Regions from separate parts of the Cellvibrio sp. ARAG 10.3 genome, predicted to be linked through region 2. Evidence: predicted binding sites of a transcription regulator. Region 2 holds the regulator's gene; the other holds the start of a gene.
The links. The regulator FliA, encoded in region 2, starts transcription of late flagellar genes. The targets are predictions, from matches to a motif close to TAAAGTTATNNNNNNNNCGGCCGATANCC.

Region 1: a site for FliA is predicted at 1,655-1,683, ahead of flgM (flagellar biosynthesis anti-sigma factor FlgM). Genes of this name have one in related genera too.

Annotation. Positions count from the first base shown of each region.
Region 1 is NZ_JBPYCU010000004.1:6,319-10,738, forward strand. Features, by position in the region: gene ACSV5M_RS06430 (chemotaxis protein CheV) at 1-630, opposite strand, end outside; gene flgA (flagellar basal body P-ring formation chaperone FlgA) at 864-1,601, shown strand; gene flgM (flagellar biosynthesis anti-sigma factor FlgM) at 1,797-2,111, shown strand; gene ACSV5M_RS06445 (flagella synthesis protein FlgN) at 2,282-2,761, shown strand; tRNA gene ACSV5M_RS06450 (tRNA-Arg) at 2,875-2,951, shown strand; gene ACSV5M_RS06455 (GIY-YIG nuclease family protein) at 3,073-3,648, shown strand; gene ACSV5M_RS06460 (hypothetical protein) at 3,949-4,326, shown strand; gene ACSV5M_RS06465 (hypothetical protein) at 4,336-4,420, shown strand, end outside.
Region 2 is NZ_JBPYCU010000009.1:103,916-108,335, reverse strand. Features, by position in the region: gene flhF (flagellar biosynthesis protein FlhF) at 1-1,074, shown strand, start outside; gene ACSV5M_RS12900 (MinD/ParA family protein) at 1,206-2,036, shown strand; gene ACSV5M_RS12895 (RNA polymerase sigma factor FliA) at 2,068-2,814, shown strand; gene cheY (chemotaxis response regulator CheY) at 2,941-3,324, shown strand; gene ACSV5M_RS12885 (protein phosphatase CheZ) at 3,382-4,185, shown strand; gene ACSV5M_RS12880 (chemotaxis protein CheA) at 4,223-4,420, shown strand, end outside.

The DNA.
Region 1 (4,420 bases), on a different contig from region 2:
ATCTTTTTTTAACGTGGTCTTGATACCCATGGATTCAACCACCCGCTGGATCTGCTTACGCGCAATGGATGAGTCGTCCACAATCAATACGTGTTTTTGTACGGCGCGTTCGGCAATATTGCTTTCCACCACGCCGGCACTGATTTCTTCGCGCGGGGGTGAGACCTCGGCGAGGATTTTCTCCACATCAATAATTTCCACCAGTTGTCCATCAACCTGGGTAACGGCGGTCAGGTAATGTTCCTTACCCGCGCCCTTGGGTGGCGGATGAATGTCGCCCCAGTTCATGTTGACGATACGTTCAACGGAACTCACCAGAAAACCCTGGGCGGTGCGATTGTATTCAGTAATGATCACAAAGCAATTGGCAATGTCCGGCAAGGCGCGGCGCCCGATGGCCAGGTTCATATCCATAATCGGCAGGGTACCGCCGCGAATATGGGCAACACCACGCACCACGGCGCTGCGGCCGGGTATGGCGTTGAGCGGAGGGCACTGCAGGACTTCTTTGACTTTAAAGACATTGATTCCGTACATCTGTTGGCCACCCAACCTGAACAACAGGAGCTCCAGGCGATTCTGTCCCACCAACTGGGTGCGTTGGTTGACGCTATCCATTACTCCGGCCATGTAATACCTCTTTATATCTGCTATCTGTTTATATTTGCTCTAAAGTCCAGCCAAGCGTTGGCCGGGATGTAACCCTGCCACGATGACCCCGCCGGCGGCACAGTCTTTGCTTTATTTCCACAATAAACGCTATAGCGGCTAAAGCCCGTCACTCTTTAGTGGATGAATTGCCGTAGCGGCAATTAAATGTGGGTCTTTGTGCCTTCATCCACCCTATGAGGATAGGACAAATTATGGGAATTCGTAGTTTTTATCTGGTCCGGAGACTTCTGCAGCCGCTATTGGCCGTGGCCGGCGTGGTTTTCTTGACGCTGCCGCCCAGTCAGGCGAGTGCAGTCAGGCACGACCTGGGGGATTTGCAGCAGCAGGTGGAAACCTTCCTGGAGCGCCATTACCAACAGCAGGATGTGGAACGCCTGGAGATCAAGGTCGGTAGCCTTGACCCTCGTCTGGTGTTGCCGGCCTGCCCCCAGCCCTTGGTGATGTCGCTGAACGATTCAAGTAACAGCGGCGGAAACCTGACCGTTCAAACCCGATGCGAAGCAAGCCAGAGCTGGTCGATCTATGTTCCGGCGCAGGTGTCGCTGTTTCGCCCCCTGGCGGTGGCCAGTCGTAACCTGGTGCGCGGCGACGTGGTCAGCGCGAGCGATATCAGCATCGAAGTGGTCAATATCAGCCAGCTCCGACAGGGTTATCTCGCCCGGCGCGAGAACATCATCGGCCAGGAGCTCCAGCGGCCAATGAATAAAGGCGAGGCGTTTCGCGGCTCAATCCTGGATGCACCGCTGGTCATCAAGCGCGGCGACGCCGTCCATATTGAAATACAGGCCGGCACCATTGCCGTCAATTCAACCGGTATCGCCATGGCCAACGGCCGTATCGGTCAACGAATCCGGGTGCGCAACAGCCAGTCCGAGCGGATTGTCAGCGCAGAGGTGGTGGAAGCCGGCAAAGTGAGAACATCGATTTAACCGGTTGATTTGCACGAAATGTGCGCGAGCTCAAATTTATGCAGGAATATCACTAAAGTTCCTGTAAACCAGGCCGATAGCTGACACAGGAGTCCTGTTTCTTTGGCGAGGACGTCGAAACTCAGGCACACTCCACGCGGGCTTACCCGCCTTTGCGTTATCAGCTACAGCCATTAAATCAGTTGGGGAAACACCATGGTTATCGACACAAACAACAACCTTACACCCGGCAGCGCGTCCAGCACCCGCAGCCGTAATACGGCACCGGTTGCGCCGTCCGGCAGTAAAGCAACCGCTGCACCGGCTGAGGCCGCAACCAATAAGGAGAACGTTGTGTTGAGTCAGGAAGCACAACGCCTTAATCGTCTGCAGGCCAGTATCAGCCAGGCGCCGGACGTCGATGTGGAGCGTGTCGCGGCGTTAAAGCTGGCGATTGCCAGCGGCCGGTTTGAAATCAACGCCGAGCGCATCGCCGAAAACCTGTTAAAGCAAGACGACCTGTTAGGTTAAAAAACTGTTGCTGCCGCCCCCAACCGGCAGCAATGGTCAATGGCGCATCCAATCATTCGCCTGGCAAGACACGATGTCGTTCAGCGAATGGAAAGATGCAGTAGCAAGAAGATCCGGCAACTGACCTCCCCCGTCCGTCGCAGGGTTTTAATAAAACGCAGAGGTGACTTATGTCCACACTCCATCCGCACAGCCTGCATAACATGATTGCGCAAGACAGCGCTGCAATCGGCGAACTCAAATCTTTGTTACTGCGCGAACGCGAATTGCTCGAACGACGCGAGCACAGCGAACTGCCGGCTATTATCGAGCGCAAAGACCAATTGCTCGAAACCCTTGGACTCAATGCCCGGCAGCGTGCCACCCTGCTGAAAGCGGCGGGTTTCAAGGCCTCACCGGAGCAATGGGAAATCTTCCTGGGCCAGAATGCCGCTACCCGCGATCTGCTGGACAGCTGGCGCACCCTGATGGCGGAGTTTGCCCAATGCAAATCCCTCAATGAAATTAACGGCAAGATGATCGGTCGCTCCCGGCAAACCCTCGGTCAATTGCTCAACCTGTTGCGTGGCCAGGTTGCTGCTCCGCAGCTGTATACCAGTGCCGGCGCCACCACCAGTTCCGCCAGTTCCCACTGTATTGCGGAAGCCTGATATCACCGGGATCTGCCACTATTCCTGGCAGATCCCGCCGTGCGTCTGCCCTTTTCCTTGGATTATCGGGCAAAACTTTTTACAATGGCGCCGCTTCGCAAACTCAACGCCATGCTCCGGTAGCTCAGTTGGATAGAGCAGCCGCCTCCTAAGCGGCAGGTCGGACGTTCAAATCGTCTCCGGGGCACCACTCTTTTATAGGTGAAGCGCAAGGCTTCACCAGTTTTGGCTATTGGAGATTCTTCGCTGCTAATATTCCTTACGATTAAGCTGGCCTTTCATTTCAAACATTAGAATCAAAAGAGATAACAATGGAAGTCAAACATACAATAATCTATGTGATGCGTCATATCGATATCGGCGGACATATCGATATACCGTATAAAAAAGTCGGCATCACAGGCTGGGGAAATGCAACTCTTGATTCTCGCCTGCAACAGATTAGCAATACCAAATCTCCTATAAAAGCTCAATGCGTTGCCGCCTGGACTCACGAAAATGCTAAAGCAATCGAAAGCGCCCTCCATCTATTAATGGAAGATAACCGAGTGGAGGGGGAATGGTTTTTAGATAAAGAAGACACTCTCGTTGAAAGAATGTCTCCTATCATGGAATTAATCGGCGCGACGGTCGTTCCGATTCAAGAAAGCCAAGATGCTTATACTCAGAGCGTTTTAAAAACAGAAGAAGAAGCCAAGAAAAAAACTGATCACATTTTATTGGGCGAGATCGCAGATCTATTGAATTACCCACTTAGATCCAGCTCCAGAAAAGGCGGACCAACATTTTTAGTGATGAAAAGCAACTCACATACTATGTGGGAGCCAGGAAATCAGGGCGACACAACTTGGGTATTGGCAGAAGTCGCGATGTATTTTCTGAGTTAAATCAGTTTTTGAGTAGCCACGGGTATGATGTAGAGCAAGGAAAAAAAGGCGGAGCTAGAATTGCCGGTATAACTTGCGAAGTTATCGCTGAAATTATTAATTTGATTGAAGCTCAGTTTAAGTTGTAACCTAAAATAAATTGCTCGGCAAATAACTCCAACGATACTAAATAAATGAAAAAATAGACTGAAATTCTTAAAGAACCTAAAGATTTATAAAGATGGTAAAAAAGCCTATCGAAGAGGGTAACCATTTCTACTCACCTCGTTATTTTACAATCAAGAAAACCAAGGGATTAACATGATAAGACCAGAATTTTTGTACATAGAAGAAGCTAATTTTATTCTGCTGGATCTTTATCGTTTTGGTAATACATCAGGCCCGAAACTTGACGGCGTCAGAGCATTCAAAGATATCATGGTTATTAAAAATAATGGCATCGAGATAGTGGTCGCCAATGGAAACGGAATCTCTCTTTCATCAACTTTTGATCCAAAGAAACGCAATACATGGAAATTGTTAAAGAACACTCCGATTCCTATCGGTTTGAGATTGGTTAAAGATTTACGTCCGGGCAGAAGTGATCATTTTATGATTGCCCCAACCAACAATATGCCCTTCACAAAATATATTGGCTTACTGCAAGAATTAGCAGTGTCATGCATAAAAGTTAGCTAGGAGCAAACAATGAGCAATTTAGATGGCTTTGCGATATCTATGACAATGGGTGAATGGGTTCTTATTATGGAGTCGATTATTACTAAGCTTAAAG
Region 2 (4,420 bases):
CCCCGGCAAGCACCGGGCGTAGCTGCAATAAACAGCGACACGGCGACGCTGAACAAGCCGCGTCTCACCGCCGCCGAACGTTACCCACTAATTGATGACGAGCCAGCGCCGGTCAGCACATCCAAACCGCAAGCCAGCGACTTGTTTTCCAGGCCCGAACCCATGATCAACCAGGAGCAGATCCAGCTCTCTGAACTGCAGGCTGAATTGGCCGATATGCGGTTTTTGCTGGAACAACAATTGGACCGCATCACCGGCGGAACCCCGGCACCCCAGGGCTCGCCGGTATTGTCCAGTGTGGGTCGTCGACTGGAGCGTATCGGTTTACCCGCCGAGGCGGTTGCCAAGGTGCTGCACAGCTGCAAACCAACCCGCAAGCTGGCGGATGCCTGGTCCGACGCCTTGGCCAAGCTGGCCCATCAGATGCCGGTCATGGGTAAAGATATCGTAGAGCAGGGTGGTGTTTTCGCGTTTGTCGGCCCGACCGGGGTTGGCAAAACCACCACTATCGGCAAACTCGCGGCCCGCTATGTATTGCAACACGGCGCCGATAAAGTCGCGCTGGTGACCACCGATACCTACCGCGTTGCGGCCCACGACCAGTTACGTTCGTTTGGTCGCATCTTGCGGGTACCGGTAAAGGTGGTGGATGAAAACAATACCCTTGAGGAGGTGCTGCACAGCCTGCGTCACTATTCATTGGTGCTGATTGATACGGCGGGCTTCCGCCATGGCGATCCGCATCTGAAGGCACAACTCAAAGCCCTGGCAGAACAACCCCAGGTAAAAAGTTATCTGGTGTTGTCTACCAACAGCCAGCAGCAAATGCTTAAAGCCTCGATTCACGCCTATGGCGCGGTGGGTTTGAAAGGCTGTGTGCTAACCAAACTGGATGAAACCGCCAGTATGGGAGAGGCGCTGGGCGTAATTATGCAGAGCCGCTTACCCGTGGCCTATACTACCGATGGTCAGGATATTCCCCGGGACATCCAGGTCGCCCGTGGCCACCAACTGGTATCAAAAGCGGCTGCCATGCTGCGTCAGCAGGCCGGGCAAAGAGCGATCCGTCATTAAAAGCGGGTCGCTTTGTGAAAATAAGTAATTAATGCGCCACCTTGAATATTAGTAACTATACTGATGGTCACCCGTCGGAACCCTGAGCAACCCTTACGTGAATACAACGAGAAGCTGGAGTTAGTCGATCCATGAGTCAAATGCGACCCGTACAAGTCATCGCGGTATCCGGCGGAAAGGGTGGGGTGGGCAAGAGCAACATCTCCGTCAATCTGGGTATTGCCCTGGCTGAGTTGCGCCGTCGGGTGGTGTTATTGGATGCGGATCTGGGGCTTGCCAATGTCGATGTGCTGCTCGGTCTGAAAGCCACCCACACGCTGGCCGATGTGCTGGCGGGTACCCACAGTCTGCGCGATGTGCTGGTGAACGGGCCCCAGGGGCTCAAAATTGTGCCCGCTTCATCGGGCGTGCAGCACATGGCCTCACTCAGCTCCCGTGAACATGCCGGGTTAATCAATGCCTTTAATGAATTAAGTGATCAGGTCGATGTGTTAGTGATTGATACCGCCGCCGGCATCTCTGACACCGTGGTCAGTTTTGTGCGGGCCGCCAATGAAGTGCTGATTGTGGTGTGCGACGAGCCTTCCTCTATTACCGACGCCTACGCATTGATCAAGCTGCTCAATAAAGAATATGACATGCAACGCTTCCGGGTTGTCGCCAATATGACACGCACGCCCCAGGAAGGCAGCCATATGTTTACTAAACTCAATACCGTGTGTGAAAAATTTCTGGATGTGACCCTGCAATATCTGGGGCACGTTCCTTTTGATGAAAATGTACGCAAAGCGGTACAGAAACAAAAAGCCCTGCTGGAATTTGCCCCGACCAGCAAAGCCGCACTTGCGATTCGCAGTTTGGCCAAGGCGGTGGACCAATGGCCGTTGCCCAGTGCACCCACCGGGCGCCTGGAATTTTTTGTTGAACGTTTGCTGCTTGCCGCCAACGCTCGCAGTGCGTAATGCGGGCTGGTAGTCACCGAAGGTAATCAGTATGGCCGCAGTCGATGGATTAGCCATGTACGATAAAACGAAGCAACACGCTAATCAGATTTGTGTTGAAGATTATGCGCCCCTGGTCAAACGAATTGCTTATCACATGATGGTGCGCATGCCGGCCTGTGTGCAAGTCGACGATCTGATCCAGGCCGGCATGATCGGTCTACTGGAAGCGGCACAAAAATATGATGCTTCACGCGGTGCAAGTTTTGAAACCTATGCGGGTATTCGTATTCGCGGCGCGATTGTCGATGAGATGCGCCGGGGCGATTGGGCGCCGCGTTCGGTACACCGTAATTCCCGTCTTATTGCCCAGGCGATACGCACGGTTGAAGCGCGCACCGGTCGCGATGCGCGCGATACTGAAGTGGCGGATGAACTGGGTATTCCTGTCGAAGAGTATTTCGCCATGCTGCAAGACTCCAGTTGCAGCCGCCTGTTCAGTTACGAAGAAACCTTTGGTGAAGAAGACAGCAATATCGATGCGAGCGAATCCAGCAGCGCGTTCGCCAGTCCCCTTGAAGGTATCCAGCGCGACGCGTTAAAGCGTTCGCTGGCCCAGGCGATAACCCAACTGCCTGAGCGCGAGCGTCTGGTGCTGGCGTTGTACTACGATGAAGAATTGAATTTAAAAGAAATCGGGCAGGTGCTCGGTGTGAGCGAATCGCGCATCAGCCAGATCCACAGCCAGGCAGCCCTGCGCTTGCGTGCACGCATGGCCGAGTGGCGCAGCAATGATTGACCGGCCGATATTTTGCCGGTACTTTGGCGCGCCGCAGCAGAAAACCGGAGAAAAACTGGCTACTGCAATAACAGCGACTAGACTAAAAGTAAATGAAATTCCCGCCATGGGTAGACGGAGGTTGCATTGGATAAGAACATGAAAATCCTGATAGTCGATGATTTTTCGACCATGCGACGGATTATCAAAAATCTGCTCAGAGATCTGGGGTTTTCCAACACCCATGAAGCTGATGATGGGGTTACCGCACTGCCGATGTTGAGGAGTGGCGATTTCGATTTTCTGGTTACCGACTGGAATATGCCGGGTATGACCGGCATCGATTTGCTGCGCGCCGTGCGGGCGGATGAAAAACTGTCGGCCCTGCCGGTACTGATGGTGACAGCCGAGGCCAAGCGTGATCAGATCATTGAGGCGGCCCAGGCTGGCGTCAATGGTTATGTGGTCAAACCGTTTACGGCCCAGGCCCTGAAAGAAAAAATCGAAAAAATCTTCGAGCGTGTCGGCTAATTGACACAACGCAACAGGATTCGAATGACAATGCGAAATAGACAATAAGGCGTTGTGATGGCTTCAGAGATTCAGCTGCACCAAAATGAAGAATTCATTTCTGAGTTGAAAGAGTGCGCGAAATTATTGACCGAAAAATTGCAAGGTAATCAGTTTGAAGATGCCTCGCAATTAATTCACGCCATGCTTGAGTCCCGTGATCGACACATCTTCCAATCCGTCGGTCACCTAACCCGCGCACTGCACAACGCCATCGTGAATTTTCATGTGGATGCGGACCTGACCAAAGAGCCACCCAAGGTGGAGTCTTCGGAGATTCGCGACGCGTCCAACCGGTTGAATTACGTTATTGAACTGACCCAAAAAGCCGCTGAAAAAACTATGGACATGGTGGACGAAGCGGCTCCGATTGCGATGAACCTCGGTCAGGAAGCCAGCGTGTTGCGCGATCAGTGGGCGCGCTTGAAACGCCGCGAGATGACACCGGACGAATTCCGAGTTCTCTATGGGCGAATGGATGATTTCCTTGCCCAGATGGCTACCGGTACTGAACAACTGGGGCGTAATTTACAGGAAATTATTCTTGAACAAGGCTTTCAGGATTTAACCGGGCAAGTATTAAAACGCGTAATCGGTTTGATTAATGAAGTAGAACAGGATTTGGTTAGCCTGGTGCGTATTGCAGGGCAAGTGGAAGAAATTACCGGCTTGGCTACCGGTGCCGATAAGTCCGAGCAGGAAGCCTTGATCCAAAAACGCAAAGTAGAAGCAGAAGGCCCGCAGATTAATCCCACCGGGCGGGCGGATGTGGTTTCCGGACAAGATGAAGTCGATGATTTACTGTCGAGTCTGGGTTTTTAACTTGGGGTGTGCAACTCAAGTTGCAGAGGGTTGATGAATGAGTTTTGGTGACGACGAGGACATTCTTCAGGACTTCCTGGTGGAAGCCGGCGAGATTTTGGAGCGCCTCTCGCAACAATTGGTCGACCTGGAACAACGTCCGGACGATAACAATTTATTGAACGCGATCTTCCGCGGTTTCCATACCGTTAAGGGCGGTGCGGGCTTTTTGCAATTAACCCCTATGGTGGATTGC